Regions from separate parts of the Nocardioides imazamoxiresistens genome, predicted to be linked through region 3. Evidence: predicted binding sites of a transcription regulator. Region 3 holds the regulator's gene; each other region holds the start of a gene.
The links. The regulator LexA, encoded in region 3, represses DNA repair genes until DNA is damaged. The targets are predictions, from matches to a motif close to TCGAACANNTGTTCGA.
Positions count from the first base shown of each region.

Region 1: RDV89_RS12380 (HNH endonuclease signature motif containing protein) is a predicted target of LexA. The motif match lies at 3,156-3,171, and genes of this name have one in related genera.
Region 2: RDV89_RS04695 (HNH endonuclease signature motif containing protein) is a predicted target of LexA. The motif match lies at 3,298-3,313, and genes of this name have one in related genera.

Region 1 is NZ_JAVYII010000005.1:176,295-181,902, forward strand. It holds gene RDV89_RS12365 (tyrosine recombinase XerC) at 1-167, opposite strand, end outside; gene dprA (DNA-processing protein DprA) at 177-1,376, opposite strand; gene RDV89_RS12375 (YifB family Mg chelatase-like AAA ATPase) at 1,373-2,992, opposite strand; gene RDV89_RS12380 (HNH endonuclease signature motif containing protein) at 3,185-4,702, shown strand; gene RDV89_RS12385 (YraN family protein) at 4,586-4,945, opposite strand; gene RDV89_RS12390 (Tad domain-containing protein) at 5,044-5,608, opposite strand, start outside.
Region 2 is NZ_JAVYII010000002.1:129,362-134,969, forward strand. It holds gene yidC (membrane protein insertase YidC) at 1-364, opposite strand, end outside; gene RDV89_RS04685 (hypothetical protein) at 437-715, opposite strand; gene RDV89_RS04690 (ATP-binding cassette domain-containing protein) at 844-3,204, shown strand; gene RDV89_RS04695 (HNH endonuclease signature motif containing protein) at 3,327-4,760, shown strand; gene RDV89_RS04700 (2-phosphosulfolactate phosphatase) at 4,753-5,523, shown strand; gene RDV89_RS04705 (hypothetical protein) at 5,589-5,608, opposite strand, start outside.
Region 3 is NZ_JAVYII010000004.1:439,025-444,632, forward strand. It holds gene RDV89_RS11395 (alkaline phosphatase D family protein) at 1-1,628, opposite strand, end outside; gene RDV89_RS11400 (hypothetical protein) at 1,758-2,183, opposite strand; gene lexA (transcriptional repressor LexA) at 2,295-3,041, opposite strand; gene RDV89_RS11410 (LysM peptidoglycan-binding domain-containing protein) at 3,361-3,717, shown strand; gene RDV89_RS11415 (PKD domain-containing protein) at 3,818-4,387, opposite strand; gene RDV89_RS11420 (DUF6318 family protein) at 4,597-5,175, opposite strand; gene RDV89_RS11425 (hypothetical protein) at 5,288-5,608, opposite strand, start outside.

The DNA.
Region 1 (5,608 bases), on a different contig from region 3:
GGGGCCGTCGCTCCCATCCGCGCCACGTGGCGCAGCAGGGAGGTCAGGTCGCCGACGTACGCACGGAGCGTGTGCTCGCTGACGTCGCGCGCGTGGCGCAGGTGGGTGGCGTACTCGTCCAGCGCCTGCGCCAGGCCCGCGGGCAGCTCCTCCCCCTGCGCCGTCATGGCGCCAGCCTAGGCGCGCTCCTCGGCACGATCGGCCCGCCACGCGGCGTCGCTGAGCCGCCAGCCGGCGCCGCTCTGCTCGATGAGCCCGGCCCGGGCGAGGGCGCCGAGCGCCGTGCCCGCCTCCTTCGTGCCGATCCCCGCGCCGCGCGAGATGGTCTCGACGGTGGCGCCCCGTGAGACGGGCACCGCGTCGAGCACCTGCTGGTGGCGGATCGGGAGGTGGTCGCGCGGACCCAGCGGGGCGCGCGGCACCGCGAGCAGGTGCTCCCCCGACTCCCCGACCGCCTCGCGCACCTCGGCGCCGCTCGTGACGAGCAGACCCGCCCGGGTGCGGATCAGCTCGTGCACGCCCTGCGAGAGTGCGCTCGTGACCGGCCCGGGGACGCCCATCACGACCCGGCTGAGACGTTCGGCCCACCCGGCGGTGTTGAGGGAGCCGCTGCGCACCGCCGCCTCGACGACGACCGTGCCGCGCGCGAGACCCGCGATGAGCCGGTTGCGGCCCAGGAACCGGACCCGGGTCGGTGTCGCACCCGGGGGCGCCTCCGAGACCACCGCACCCTGGTCGCCGATCTGGTCGAGGAGCTCGCTGTGGCGCACCGGGTAGGCGCGGTCCACACCGCACGCCAGGACGGCGACCGTCGGACCGCCCGCGGCCAGCGCGCCCCGGTGGGCGGCCTGGTCGATGCCGAAGGCGGCACCCGAGACGACCGTCCAGCCCTCGCTCCCGAGGTCCTGGCCCAGGTCGCCCGCCACCGAGCCTCCGTAGGTCGTCGCCCGACGCGCTCCGACGACCGCGACCGCGGTGCGTACCTCGTCCAGGCGCAGCGGACCGCGGACCCACAGCCCGACCGGCACCTCGCCGCGCTGGTGCAGGGCCGGCTGGTCGGCGAGGTCGTCCAGGCCGGTCGGCCACTCGGCGTCGCCGGGCACGACGAAGCGGATGCCGGCGCGGCGAGCCTGCTCGAGACGTTGCTCCGGTCGGACCGCGCCGAGTCGCACCGCGAGGTCGACGCCCGCTCCGCCGGCGCCGTCGGACACCCCGTCCGGCATGCCGTCCAGCACCGCGTCGAGCCCTCCGTGGGCGCACAGGCCCTCGTACACCGTCGTCGCGCCCAGCTGACGCACCAGCCGCAGCACCCGCACGTCGCCCGGCTCTGCGAGGTGGCTCAGAGCAACCCGCGCCAGCCGGTCGGCGTCGCTCACCGCGCGACCTCCGCGGTCGTCGCCGGCCCGTCCAGCAGGAGGCGCTCGACCGGCAGCAGCGCCAGCGGGTCGCCGCGTCGCAGCCGCAGGGCCGTGTCGACGTCGTCGACGGTCGGTCCGCTCCGAGCCTCGAGGTCCGCCAGGGTCCAGGCCATCCGGTGCACGCGGGTGGCGCCACGACGCGTGAGGCGACCGGCGGCCACCGCCTCCTCCACGGTGCGCCGGGAGGTCTCGTCGAGCGGCCACCGGTCGCGCAGGACGGAGGTCGGCACGTGGGCGTTCAGACGCCAGCCGGTGCCGGCGTACCGCTCCTGCTGGCGGGCCCTCGCGGCCGTGACGAGCGAGCGCAGGTGCGCGGACGTGACCACCGAGCCCGCCAGCCCGACGGTGGGCGGCTGCATCTCCCGCACGATGTCGACGCGGTCGGCGAGCGGTCCCTTGAGCTTCGCGTCGTACGCCCGCACCTTGACCGCGTCGCACGAGCAGCGGGCGGCGCCGAGCCCGGTCGACGGTGCGCCGCACGGGCACGGGTTGGCGGCGAGCACCACGATGCCCCGCGCCGGGAAGGTCGCGGACTCCTCGCCGCGGGCGATGGTCACGTCACCGCTCTCGAGCGGCTGGCGCAGCGCCTCGACGACGTCGGAGGCGAAGAGGGGGAACTCGTCGAGGAACAGGACGCCGTGGTGGGCGCGGCTGAGCTCGCCGGGACGCACCCGGCCGGAGCCGCCGCCCAGGATGCTCGTGGCGCTCGCGTTGTGGTGCGGCGCGGCGTAGGGCGGGCGCCGCACGAGTCGCCCGCCCGGCGGCAGGGCGCCCGACAGCGACAGGACCGCGGTGAGCTCGAGCGCCTCGTCGGGGGCCAGGTCGGGCAGGATCCCGGGGATCCGCTCGGCGAGGGTCGTCTTGCCGGCCCCCTTGGCCCCGGTCAGCAGCAGGTGGTGGCCGCCCGCGGCGGCCACCGTGGCCGCGTACAGCGCGTCCGGTGCTCCGACGAGATCGGCCATGTCGACCTCGTCCAGCCGGTCCTGGCCCCGCCAGCTCAGCAGCGTGCTGGCGGAGTCCGCCGGCACGGGCGGTGCGTCTGGCACGGGCTCACCCCGCAGCTCCGCGACGACCTGGGCTAGCGACCTCATCCCGAAGACCGCCATGCCCGGCACGAGCGCCGCCTCGGCCGCCTGCGGCTCAGGGACGAACACCCGGCGCACGCCTCGCTGCGCCGCCGCCATCGTCATCGGCAGCACCCCCGCGGTGGGACGCAGGCCGCCGTCGAGACTGAGCTCGCCGATGAAGACCGTGTCGTCGGTGGGGATCGGCGCCTCCTCCGACGGGTCCACGGATGCCGCGAGCACGGCCACGGCGACCGCGAGGTCGAAGTGCGTGCCGCGCTTCGGCAGGTCGGCGGGCGAGAGGAGGATCGTCGTGCGTCGCGTGGTCGGCCAGCGGAAGCCCGAGTTGGCGATCGCCATCCGGCAGCGGTCGCGTGCCTCGCTGAGCGCTGCGTCGGGTCGTCCCACGATGATCGTCGTGACCATGCCGGGCGAGACGTCGACCTGGACGTCGATGAGGTGGCCGACCGCGCCGTGGAGCGCGATGGCCCGGGTGGTCGCGACCGCCATCAGAGGGGCCTCGGGAGTGCTGTCATGCGGCCCACCCTGGGTCGTGGCCAGGGCACGCATGCCGGGTGTGGAGAGGGTCGGGGAGCACCCCGTCGCCGACAGCATCTGTGGACAGCAAGTGGGCCGCCCGCACCCCCTCTGAACTGGGAAAATAGTCTTGTGATCGCACATCTGTTCGCATAGGATCAGTCCATGTCCGCGCCCGTCGCACCACCTCGCACGCCGGCCGACGTACTCGACGTCGCCCGGGCTGCGCGGGCCGCCGCGGATGCGGCCGAGGTGCGGATCCTCGAGTGCGCGTTGGAATGGGCGTACGCGCACCCGGCGCCCCCGGACCCGGCGTCGAAGCAGACGGTCGTGGGGCCGACCGCGTACGCGGAACCGCACGTCGACCCCCGACTCAGCCCCGAGGAGGCTGATGAGGCGACCGGTTGGCACGGGATCCCGGCGGTGCGCTGGGACGCGCCGGCAGCCTTCGCCGCGGCCTGCCGTCTCACCACCCGCGCTGGCGGTCTACTGCTGCGCGACGCGCTGCTGCTGGCGCACCGGTTGCCGCTGACCTGGGCCCGCGTGCGTACGGGTGACGTGCCGGCCTGGCGCGCCCGCCGGGTGGCTGGGTGCGTCGCGGGCCAGCCCGACGACGTGGCCGCGTACCTCGACGAGCACGTCCACGCGGTCGCCCACCAGGTGGGCCTGCGGACGCTCGATCGGCTGCTGGACGAGGCGCTGCTCCGGCTGCACGCGGAGGACCGCGAGCTCGAGCAGCTGGCTGCGCTCGACGCGCAGCACGTCACGCTGCACAGCGAGACGCTCAACCACACCGGCATCGCGGAGATGACAGTCCGCGGCCAGTGGACCGATCTTGCGGCGTTCGACGCCGCGGTCCAGCAGGTGGCGCAGCGCCTGGCCGATCCCGAGGTCGCCGCTCTGGTCGGTCTCGAGGCGGAGGCTCGCGGCGCGTCGCTCCAGGTGCGGCGCGCACTCGCGGTCGGCGTGCTGGCCGATCCGGAGGCCGCCCGGTCGGTGCTGTCTCCCACCGAAGCCACCGCGCGGGCCGCCGCCGGTCCGCGCAAGCGGATCGTGCTGCACCTGCACCTGACGGACCTCGCCGTGATGGGTCTCGATCCCGTCGGTCGCATGGCGGCCGGGGGAGGCAGCGGTCAGCCTGCGCTCGCCGAGCAGATGCGGGCGTGGTGCGCCCGCACCGACGCCCACGTGACGGTACGCCCCGTGCTGGACGTGCGGGAGCGGCTGACCACCGATCAGTACGAGGTGCCCGACCGGCTGCACCGCCACCTCCTGGCCACCCACACCGTGTGCGCCTTCCCCTGGTGCGAGCGACCAGCAGAGGGCTGCGATGCGGACCACATCGTTGCGTGGCAGGAGCCTCCACCGAACGGCCCGCCGGATCGCCACGGCGGCACCTCCACCGAGAACCTGGCGCCGTTGTGCCGCCACCACCACCGGCTCAAGACGCACACGGCGTGGCGTTACCTGCGCGTCGAGACCGGGACGTACCTGTGGACGGACCCGCACGGGCTGCGCTACATCGTCACGCCACGGGGCACGTGCGTCGTCGACCGCTCCCCCGGCTCACCCGATCCCGGCGACGTGCTCGAGCGTGGACGGCCCCTTCCGGGGCCGGATGACGCCGACCATGTCGATGCGCACGTGCCGCGCGTGCACGCCGTGGGCGCGCATCCAGCGTGACGCCAGGCGCCGCAGCCGCTGCAGCTTGAGAGCGTCGACGGCCTCGAACGGCGTGCCGTACGCCTCCGAGCTGCGGGTCTTCACCTCGCACACGACCAGCGTCGCGCCGTCGCGCAGCACCAGGTCGATCTCGCCCAGCTCGCAGCGCCAGTTGCGGTCCAGCAGCGTCATCCCCTCCGCGACGAGGTGGCGCTCGGCGAGCTGCTCACCGTAGGCGCCCATGGCGGCTCGTTCGTAGGTCACGTCGCGACGATGACGCCGTGGCTCCCACGGTCGTGCGGGCTGGGACGGATCTGGGGACGGAAGCGTCGGGCCCCGGTGCCGGGGACGGGAAGCGGGCCCTAACCGACCAGGTTCGGCACGCTGCAGCCGGGCGTGCGCACGGCGTACACGTCCGCCCCGCCCAGCTGGAGCCCGAGCAGCTCGGCCAACGGGCCGATGACCTGGGTCTGGAGCCCCTGGACGACGGGGTTGAGGACGTTGGCCGTCAGCCGCGACAGGATCGGGTTCACCACGGCGCCGAACAACGGGGCCGTGTCGAGCACGGTCCGCTCCCGCCACGAGCCACCGATCCCCAGCGGTCCCGGCTGGAAGTAGTGGCTGACCAGGCTCACGTCCGCCGTCGTGCTGACCGACAGCGGTCCGAGGACCGGCGCGGTCCCCCTCGCTCCCGCGGGGGCGACCTCGTAGCTGCCGGGCAGCGGGAGCGTCACCTCGCGGCGCCATCCCTCGGCTGCGCCGGCGCCGGCGTGGATCTCGACACCCGCGTCGAGGACGAGGTACGGCGCCCGGTTCGTGCCGAGGAGGTCGCCGAGGATGTTCCCGAGCCCGAGGAGATTCTGCAGCAGGTTGACGACGCTCGAGACGGGGTTGTTGACCCGCAGACCGAGCCCTGTCGTCGCCGAG
Region 2 (5,608 bases), on a different contig from region 3:
ACAGGCCGATCCAGACCGGCACCTGGACCAGCAGCGGCAGGCAGCCCAGCCGCGAGACGCCGTTCTCGCGCGCCACCTCGGCGCGCGCGGCGCGGTAGGCGGCGACGGCTTCGGGGCTGCGGGCGCCGCGGTGGCGCCGGGCGAGGTCCTGCAGCGCGGGCCGGGCGCGGGCGGAGGCGTGCGCCTGGCGGACGCCGTGCACCGCCAGCGGCAGGACCAGGAGGCGTACGCCGACCACGAGGGTGGTGATCGCGGCGACCCACAGGACGCCCGACGGCAGCGGGTCGAGGAGGGGTTCGAGGGTGTGGTGCGCGGTGGCGAGGGCCGCCGCGAGGGCATGGGTGACGGGGTCGAGGACGGACACGGGTGCTCCTGGGGCTCACGGGGTCGAGGGACGCGACGGCGAGCCTCGACCCTGCCGAGGCAGGGCGGAGGCTCAGGCGAGCCCGGGAGCGCGGGGTCGGCGCGGGTGGCCCGGGACGTCCGTGACCCGGCCACGTCGTCGGGCGGTCCGCCCACGCGACGACCGCGCGGCGGGGTCGCAGCGGCGGAGCGAGCCCGACAGCTGCGGAGCCGGCACGAGCGCGGCGAGGGCGAGCAGCAGGACCGCCGCTGCCAGCGCGGCCGGCTCGGCGCCCGCGGGGCCGACCGCGACCCACGCGGTGAGCAGCGCGGCCAGGACCGTGAGCACGCGCGCGCTCAGGAGCCTGGTCATGCCGCAGAGCGTACGCCCGCGCCTCCCGACCGTGGGACGATCCGGGCCGATGAGTTCCGACCGGCCCGCCGGTCGGAGCGTCCGGGACGCGCGCACGGGCGCGCGCCGCACGCACGCGAGGAGCGCAGATGACTGCAGGGCACGCCGCCGACGGCCACGACCTGATCCGGGTGCACGGCGCCCGCGAGAACAACCTCAAGGACGTCAGCGTCGACCTGCGGAAGCGGCGGCTCACGGTGTTCACCGGCGTGTCCGGCTCGGGCAAGAGCTCCCTGGTCTTCGGCACCATCGCGGCCGAGTCGCAGCGGATGATCAACGAGACCTACAGCGCGTTCGTGCAGGGCTTCATGCCCTCGCTGGCACGGCCCGAGGTCGACGAGCTCGAGGGGCTCACGACGGCGATCGTCGTGGACCAGGAGCGGCTCGGGGCCAACGCCCGCTCAACGGTCGGGACGGTGACGGACGCCAACGCGATGCTGCGCAGCCTCTTCAGCCGGATTGCCGAGCCGTCCATCGGCCCGCCCACGGCGTACTCCTTCAACATCCCCACCCGCAGGGCCAGCGGGGTGATGTCGACGGAGCGCTCCGGCGGCAAGGTCGAGAAGAACGTGGTGCGGGACGTGGTCTACCTCGGTGGCATGTGCGCCGAGTGCGAGGGACGGGGCACCGTGTCCGACCTCGACCTCACCCAGATCGTCGACGAGTCGAAGTCGCTGGTCGACGGCGCGATCCTGGTGCCCGGCTACACCGCCGACGGGTGGATGGTGGCGCCGTACAAGGCCGTGGTCCCCGGCGACGTGCCGGTGCGCGACCTCACCGACGAGCAGCGCCAGGAGCTCCTGCACGCGGAGCCGCGCAAGGTGAAGGTCGAGAACATCAACGTGACCTTCGAGGGCCTCATCCCGAAGATCCGCAAGTCCATGTTCAGCAAGGACCCCGACTCGCTGCAGCCGCACCTGAAGGCGTTCGTGACCCGGGCGGCCGTCTTCGGCCCCTGCCCGGTCTGCGAGGGCACGCGGCTCAACGAGTCGGCCCGCTCCTCGCGGATCCGCGGCAGGAACATCGCCGACCTGTGCGCGATGCAGATCACCGACCTGGCCGACTGGGTGCGCGAGCTGGACGAGCCGTCCGTGGCGCCGCTGCGCAAGGGGCTGCTGCACCTCTTCGACGCGTTCGTCGAGATCGGTCTCGGCTACCTGTCGCTGGACCGGCCGTCGGGGACGCTGTCCGGGGGAGAGGCCCAGCGGACCAAGATGATCCGACACCTCGGCTCCGCGCTGACCGACGTCACCTACGTCTTCGACGAGCCGACCATCGGCCTGCACCCGCACGACATCGCCCGCATGAACAACCTGCTGCTCGAGCTGCGCGACAAGGGCAACACGGTGCTGGTGGTCGAGCACAAGCCGGAGACCATCGCGATCGCCGACCGCGTGGTCGACCTGGGGCCGGGCGCGGGGTCCGGCGGCGGATCGATCTGCTTCGAGGGCACCGTCGAGGAGCTGCGCTCCGCCGACACGCTGACGGGCCGCCACCTGTCCTACCGCGCCGCGCTGAAGGACGAGGTACGCACCGCGTCCGGCGCGCTGGAGATCCGCGGCGCCGCGCGGCACAACCTCCGTGACGTGGACGTCGACGTCCCCCTCGGGGTGCTGTGCGTCGTCACCGGCGTGGCGGGGTCGGGCAAGAGCTCGCTCATCCACGGGTCGTTGGCCGACCGCGACGACGTGGTCGTCGTCGACCAGGGCGCCATCAAGGGCTCGCGACGCAGCAACCCCGCGACGTACACCGGCCTCCTGGAGCCGATCCGCAAGGCGTTCGCGAAGGCCAACGGCGTCAAGCCCGCGCTGTTCAGCGCCAACTCCGAGGGCGCCTGCCCCTCGTGCAACGGCGCCGGGCTGATCTTCACCGAGCTGGGGTTCATGGACACCGTCTCGACGCCGTGCGACGAGTGCGGCGGACGTCGCTACCAGGCGTCGGTGCTCGAGCTGCGCTTCGGGGGGCTCAACATCGCCGAGGTCCTCGACCTGCCGGTGGCCGAGGCCCGGGCGTTCTTCGCGGAGGGGGAGGCGCGTACGCCGGCCGCCGCGACCGTCCTGCAGCGCCTCGAGGACGTCGGTCTCGGGTACCTCAAGCTCGGCCAGCCGCTCAACACGCTCTCCGGCGGCGAGCGCCAGCGGATCAAGCTGGCGATGCACATGGGGGACAAGGGCGGCGTCTACATCCTCGACGAGCCGACCACCGGCCTGCACCTGGCCGACGTCGACAACCTCCTGCGCCTGCTCGACCAGCTGGTCGACGCCGGCAAGTCCGTGATCGTGATCGAGCACCACCAGGCCGTGATGGCCCACGCCGACTGGATCATCGACGTCGGCCCGGGCGCCGGCCACGACGGCGGCAGCATCGTGTTCGAGGGCACGCCCGCCGACCTCGTCGCGCAGCGCTCGACGCTGACGGGGGAGCACCTCGCCGAGTACGTCGGGGGGTGAGGGGGCCGGGGCGCTGTGGACGGGTGGCGGGGTGGCCGCGCCTCCGACGATCTAGGATCTAAACCTCATCTGACCTGGGAAAACGGTTGTTCTTCGAACATCTGAGCGAGTAGGATCGGCCCATGACCGCCGCCCTCGACCTCGTCGACCGGGCGCCCCTGCCCGCCGACGTCCTGGGGGAGGTGCGGGCCGCCCGGACGGCCGCCGACGCCGCCGAGGTGCGGATCCTCGAGCTGGCGCTGGAGTGGGCGTACGCGCACCCGGCCGCGCCCGGAGCGGCTCACCCGGGCGCGGCGCACCCGCTGACGGGGACGTCGGCCTACGTGGAGCCCGTCGGTCGTCTCGACGAGGACGACGTGGTGGCTGGCGGGTGGTTCGACCTGCCGCAGGTCGCCTGGGACGCGCCGGCCGCGTTCGCCGCGGCGAGCGGCACCACCACGGCGGCCGGGGCGCGGCTGATCCGCGACGTGCTGCAGCTCGCGCACCGGCTCCCGCGCACCTGGGCCGCCACCCGCGCCGGGCGCGTGCCGGCCTGGCGTGCGCGACGGGTCGCGGACGCGGTGGCGGGGCAGCCGGGCGACGTCGCGGCGTACGTCGACGAGCACGTGCACGAGAGCGCCGGCACCGTCGGCGCCCGCACGTTGGCACGCATGGTGGACGAGGCCATGCTGCGGCTGCACGCGGAGGACCGCGAGCTCGAGCAGCTGGCGGAGCTCGACCGGCGCCACGCCACGCTGCACGTCGAGACGCTCAACCACACCGGGCTGGTCGAGATGAGCCTGCGCGGCGACTACGTCGACCTGGCCGCGCTCGACGCGACCCTCGACGAGGTCGCCGACGCGCTGGCGGACCCGCGGCTCGCGGACCTCGTCGGGCTGGCGGGGTGCGCGACCGCCGAGCGCAAGGGCGTACGCCGGTCGCTGGCCGTCGGTGTGCTCGCCGACCCCGCAGCCGCGGAAGCGCTCCTGGCTGCGGCGCGATCCGGTGAGGCCGACGCGCGGTCGAGCGCCCGCCCCGGCAAGCGCGCCGTCGTGCATCTGTACCTGTCCGAGGCGGGGTTCCTCGGGCTCGATCCCGTCGCCCGGCTCGGTGGGGCAGCGGGCGGGTCGGGGCTCCCGGTGCTCGTCGAGCAGGTACGCGACTGGCTCGCGCGCCGCGACACGCACGTGACGGTGCGGCCCGTGATGGATGCGGCGTCGACGTGCTCTAGCGACCGGTACGAGATCCCCGACCGACTGCGTCAGCAGGTCCTGGCGCTGCACACGACCTGCATCTTCCCGTGGTGCGACACCGCGGCCGAGGCCTGCGACCTCGACCACCTCGACCCCTGGCGCGACGACGGCAGCGGCGGGGCCACCGCGAGCGACAACCTCGCGCCGCTGTGTCGACACCACCACCGGCTGAAGACCCTCGCGGGATGGCGGGTCAGACGGCTCTGCGCCGGCACGTACCTGTGGACCGACCCGCACGGGCGCACCTACCTGCGCCTGCCGGTGGGGACGTTCACGCTGGATCCCGAGTCCTCGGCGGCCGGTAGGTTGCGGCCGCGTGACTGATCTCTTCGGCCAGGGTGGGCACCAGGTGCGTCTCGACTGGGGGCCGACGGGCGCCGTCGTCGCTCGGGCCGACATCGCGGTGGTGGTCGACGTCCTGAGCTTCTCGACCTCGGTGACCGTGGCCGTCGAGCGGGGCATGCGCGTCTACCCGTACCGCTGGCGCGACGAGCGGGCAGGGGAGTACGCCGCGTCGCGCGACGCCGTCCTGGCCGTCGGGCGCCTGGAGGCCGCGAGATCCGGAGCGACCCCGGCTCCGTCGCTGTCGCCGGCCGGGCTCCTGCGCTGCGCACCCGCGCCGCGACTGGTCCTGCCGTCTCCGAACGGGTCGACGATCGCGGCGGCGCTCGCCGGGGCGGGCTCGCGGGTCGTCGTCGGATGCCTGCGCAACGCGCGTGCGGTGGCGCGCTGGCTCGTCCCGGAGCTCGACGCCGGGCACAGCGTGGTGGTCGTCGCCGCCGGGGAGCGTTGGACGGAGGACGACTCGCTGCGGCCGGCGCTCGAGGACCACCTGGGCGCCGGCGCTGTCGTCTCCGCGCTGGCGGCGACCGGCCACGGATCGGGGCTGAGCCCGGAGGCTCGGGCGGCGGCCGAGCTGTTCGACGTCGCCCGCACGACGCTGACGGAGCGTCTGCGTGACTGTGTCGGTGGTCGCGAGCTGTACGCCAAGGGCTTCGGCGCCGACGTGGACGTCGCCGCTGCGTTCGACGTCTGCGACGTCGTCCCGGTGCTCGAGGACGAGGCGTTCGCGGCGACGTCGCGCTGAGCCGCTCTCCTGACCACGTGCAGACGCAGCGCCGATAATGGACATTATGTCAAGTTGCGCCGGTGTCAGTCGAGAGGATCCCGGT
Region 3 (5,608 bases):
CGCTGGTCGCGGGGGCCGGTGACGTACCAGTCCATCTGCACCCGCGCGGGGGTGACGTCGAGGACCGAGTAGCCGTGGCTGTCGAAGTCGATGTAGCGGATGTGGCGGTTGGCGAGCCGCAGCACCGCCTCCACGGCCAGGCTCGCCGTGCGCGGCGGGGCGCCGAGGATGTCCTTGAGGTTGTTGGACGTCACCGACGAGGCGACGAGCTCGACGCCCGCCGACGGGCTGAGGGGGTAGGTCCCCGCGTCGTGCGGCAGCTCGCAGGCCCAGCCCGAGTGGATGTCCCCGGTGACGAAGACGGTGTCGCGGATGCCCTGGTCGCGCAGGTGGGCGAACAGCTCGCGGCGGTCGTCGGTGTAGCCGTCCCACTGGTCCACGTTGTAGGGAGCGCCGTCGCGCGGGAGCAGGCCCGTCACGTCGTTGACCGGGTCCACGAGGTCGGTGGGCAGCTGGGCGAACGTGACGGGCGAGATCATCACGGGGTTGCCGACCAGCTTCCACTGCGCCGCCGACGACGACAGCGCGTCCTTGAGCCACGCCATCTGGGTCGAGCCCGTGATCGTCCGGTCGGGGTCGTTCACCCCCGGGGCGACGACGGGGTAGGCGACCTGCTCGGAGCGGTAGGTGCGCAGGTCGAGCATCGAGATCTGCGCGAGCCGGCCGAACTGCAGCGTGCGGTAGAGCCGCGCCCCGTCACCGAGCGCGGCGGTGCCGTTGAGCCGGACCGGCATCCACTCGTCGTACGCGCGGTGCGCGCGCGACCGGCGTACCGGCCAGGACCCCTCGGTGGACGGCTGGTGGTTCTCGGCGCCGTGGCGGTGCGCGTCGTTGGTGTGCTCGTGGTCGTCCCAGGTCACGATGAACGGGTAGCGGGCGTGCAGGGCCTGCAGGTCGGGGTCCTGCTTGTACTGCGCGTGGCGCTGGCGGTAGTCGGCCAGCGTGACGATCTCCCGCGCCGGCACGTGGGCGCGCACGTCGACGTTGTCCTGCCCGAGCCCGTACTCGCCGGGCGCGTACTCGTACAGGTAGTCACCGAGGTGCAGGATCGCGTCGAGGTCGTCGCGGGCGGCGAGGTGCCGGTACGCGTGGAACCACCCGGCCTGCAGGTTGGCGCACGACACGACCCCGAAGCGGATCCGCTCGGGGGTCGCCGTGCGGGCGGGAGCGGTGCGCGTACGCCCGACCGGGCTCCAGCGGTAGTCGTGCCGGAAGCGGAACCAGTACCACCGGGCCGGCGCCAGGCCGGTCACGTCGATCTTGACCGTGTGGTCCGCCGACGCGCTCGTGTCGACGTGCCCGCGGGCGACGATCGAGGTGAACCGCGCGTCGGTGGCGACCTGGTAGCCCACGCGGACGGCCGGGCCGCGCCCGGAGCCCGGGGTCGCGTCGGGGCTCGGGGTGACGCGCGTCCAGATCACGACGCTGGTGGGCAGCGGGTCGCCCGAGGCGACGCCGTGCTGGAAGTACGCCCCGGCGCCGGTAGTGGCGGCGGCGTCGGCGGGGTCCGGGGACACGGGGTCGGTGGCCACGAGGGCGGCGCCGGTGGCGATGCCGGCGGCGGCGAGGACGCTGCGGCGCGGCAGCGGCGGGAGCGTGGGGCGCTCCTCGGCGGTGGGCGGGATCACGTCCGCTGCAACGAGCGAGACGGGCCGGGGTCTCGGGGCCGACGCACGATGCGGCGGATCGTCGCCCGGACGTCGCCCCTCGTTCACCGACGCGGGACCGCGTCGGGGCGGGGGTCGGGGAGCGACGGCTCAGAAGTAGGAGAGCACGTAGGCGCAGACCAGGCCCACGATGACGAGCAGCGCGACCACCCGGGCCCACAGGGGGATCGAGCTCTCGAACTTCTCGGGCTCGGCGCCCGGGCGGTCCGCGCCGCGCAGCTCCGGCGGGTCGTCCAGGTCGCCCTCGTAGGGCGGGGGACGGTGCGCCGAGGGGTGCTGGCGCCGGGCCTCGAGCTCGGCGGAGCAGCCGTCGAACCAGTCGTCGACCGCTCCCGGGGCGTACACCTGGCTTCGGTGCACGAGGCGGAACGGGCGGGTGTCGAAGGGGCCGGGGTGCAGGCCGGTGCGCCGGCCGCGGCGGATCTCCTCGCACAGCTGCCAGACCTGGCGGTCGACCTCGGCGATCTCGTAGCCGTCGGCAGCCTCCAGCACCGGGAAACGCGGCACGTCGGTCATCCGGGACTCCTCGAGAACGGCTGCGCCGATGCTACGGCGCACGGGGGGACGCGACGCAGCCGGGGAGGCCACGGGGGCCTCCCCGGCTGCGGGGCACGACGGCGGTCGGTCTCAGAGGCGGCGCAGGACCGCGGTGACCTTGCCGAGGATGGTGGCGTGGGTGCCGTCGATGGGCTCGTACGCCGGGTTGTGCGGCAGCAGCCAGACGCGGCCGTCGCGGCGCTGGAACGTCTTGACCGTCGCCTCGCCGTCGATCATGGCCGCCACGATCTCGCCGTTCTCGGCGTTCGGCTGCTGGCGGACCACGACGTAGTCGCCGTCGCAGATGGCCGCCTCGACCATGGAGTCGCCCGAGACCTCGAGGAGGTAGAGCGTGCCGTCGCCGACCAGCGCGTGGGGGAGGGGGAACACGTCCTCGACCCGCTCCTCGGCCAGGATCGGGCCACCGGCCGCGATGCGACCGACCACCGGCACGTACGTCGCCGCCGGGCGGGCGTCGCCGATCCCCGTCTCGTCCACGTCGCTCTCGTCGGGCGCCACGACGGCGGCGTCCGGCTCGGACCCGGCCGCCGTGACGACCTGGATCGCGCGCGGGCGGTTGGGGTCGCGGCGCAGGTAGCCCTTCTCCTCCAGCGTCTTGAGCTGGTAGGCGACGGACGAGGAGCTGGTCAGCCCGACCTCCTCGCCGATCTCGCGCATGCTCGGGGGATAGCCGTGCTTCTCCAGCGCGTCGGTGATCACGGCGAGCACCTTCGCCTGGCGCGGGGTCAGTCGCGCCTGGCCGACGCCCGGCTCGGGCACGGACGCGACGTCGGCGACGTCCTTCGAGCCGCGGCTGGGCTTTCGTGTGCTGGCCATGGTGTGCCTTCCTCCCGCGCTGCAGCGCGTCGTGACGGTGCCGGACGTGTGGAGGGGACGCTAGCGGCATCCGAGGTCGACCTTCAAACACCTGTTCGATGCGGCGTGTCGAGGGTGTCGCGGGGCCGACGGTCGGGCCGCTCGAAGAATTGTTCGAACAGGACCTTGATTTCGTTCGAACACCTGCTCTAATCTCGCTCATGTGTTCGATCGAACGTGTGATCGACAGCGGGGCCGGCGCAGTCGCCGGAGCCGAACTGTCGGTGGCCGTCGGTAGACAACAGCTCGTCACGACCGAACTCTTCCCCTGGAGGTCACCATGAGCACGTCCCTCGCCGCTCCCGCCCTCGGCCGCACCGCTGCGACGCCGCGCCCGCACCACGGCTCCGTGCGCCTGACGCGCCGCGGCCGGATGGTCGTGGTCGCGCTCGGCCTCGGCCTGATGCTGCTCCTGGGCGTGCTGCTGACGACGACCTCCGCCGCGACGGACGAGGCCGTGCCGAGCACGACCGAGACCATCCGCGTCGGTTCGGGCGACACCCTGTGGGACATCGCCTCCGAGCGCTCCGGTGACGCCGGGGTGCAGGAGGTCATCGACGACATCCGCGCGCTGAACGCGATGGACACGGCCGAGCTGCAGGCGGGCCAGCTGCTCGTCGTGCCGGCCGAGGGCTGAGCCCTCCACGAACCCCGACAGGTCGCCTCGACCCCGACCTGTCGGTCAACCGGGGAAGAACAGGGGCGGGACCGCGACGGCGGTCCCGCCCCTCCTGCGTTCAGTCGGTGAGGACGGGCGTGGCCTCGATGACCTCGAGGTCGACGGAGGGGCTCGTCATGTCGACGGTGCCGGCGACGTCCGCCCACGGGCCACCGTCGACGCGGTAGCGCGCGCCCCACGTGACGGTCACGGAGGTCGCGACCGTGCCGGTGGACTCGTAGGCGTGCGTGACGAGCAGGTCCGGGTACGCCGCGCCCGGCGTCGTCGTCGAGCGCACGGTGCCGTCGCCGAACGACCAGGTGTAGCTCGCGGGGGAGATGTCGAGGTCGACCTGGCTGCCGAGCAGCGTGACGCTCGTGGTGAACGGCTCGGCGACCGTGTAGAAGTTCGTGTCCAGGTTGACCAGCGTGCGTGCGTCGGGCGGTTGGATGGTCAGCGTCGCTTCGGGGAGCGGGACGTCCTGGAAGGCCGTCAGGACGATCGCGTCGGTGATCGCGGCCGTGGCGGGCGCCGTGCACTGCGACTCGGGCATGTTCGTGCCGACGAGGATCGAGGCCGCGTTGTTGGTCGCGGTCTCGGCGTCCGCGCACGGAACGTCGACCTGGCAGATCGGGATGATTGCGGGCACCGTGCACGTCGCGCCGTCGAGTCGCGCGTACGCCGCGGCGGCGAGCTCCTCCGGGGTCGGCGCCCGCCCACTCTCGCTGCCGATGCCGCGTCCGTTCGCAATGCGCTCGGTTCGCTCGATGGATGCGTTGAAGCCAGATGCGCCAGGATCAACCGTCGAATCACCGGGGTCTAACCCCTGTAGTGCTGCCGCAGCGGAGAGCGCGAGGGTCAGTAGGCGTAACTGAGCATCCATGCGATCTGCCACCCCGCTTCTGGTGTGAAGTCGAGTCCCAGCTCGGTCCAGCCGTACGGGTCAGGCGTAGAGCCGCTTATTGAGACGTCCGAGGTGACTACTGTCGCTACCGCCTGCGGATCCTCGGGCGCCGCGTCTCTAGGGGAGGCATCGCTCAGCGACCAGGTCCCGGATCCGGATGAATCGTCGCCAGCCGTCTCCTCGATCTCACCGATCGCCGCCTCGCATACCTCACACGATGGTGCATAGAAACGGCGGGCCGGCCCGCCGTCCCCCGTTGCGATCGCGTAGTTCACCAGCTCGACCCAGTGCTCCACGAACGCGACGGCGGCTGCGTCGTCGTCGCCCTGCGCCTCGGGCGGCAGCTCCGGCACCGGCTCGGCCGCCTCGGTCCCGTCCCCGCCCGCCTCGTCGGTAGCGGTCGAGGTCGACTCCGGTGGCGGATCGGCGGCCGCGTCGTCGTCGTCGCTGCAGCCGACCAGGCCGGCCGTCAGCACGATGGCGACGCCGGCGGCGCTCGCGCGCCGGACGCCGCGGGTCCGTCGTGGGTGCATGGATCCTCCCGAGTGCAGCCGGCGCGCCCGATCGCGACGGCGTACCCACGGGAATCTAGGCGAGCCGCGACCGAGGTTCCAGGCCCCTGGCGCGATCTGTGGAGAGGCGCGCTCAGCCGGCGCGGCGCTTGCCGCCGGCGGGCCGGGGCGGGGCGTCGTCGGCCGGGCCGTCGCGCGTGACGTTCAGCAGGCGCAGCACGGCGGCGCCGAGGAGGAGCCCGATGAAGAGGCAGGCGATCGCGCCGAGGGTGGCCAGCGCCAGGAACAGCCAGGCGATGCCCTCGCCGCGACGGGCGGTCGCGCCGAAGTCCACGGCCAGCCAGGCGAGGTAGCCCCACGCCACGACGGTGACGGTGATGGCGAGGGCGTGCAGGGCGATCCGGCCGCGCGGGCTCGGCCCGCCTCCGGCGTGCCTCGTCCCTGCCCTCCTGCC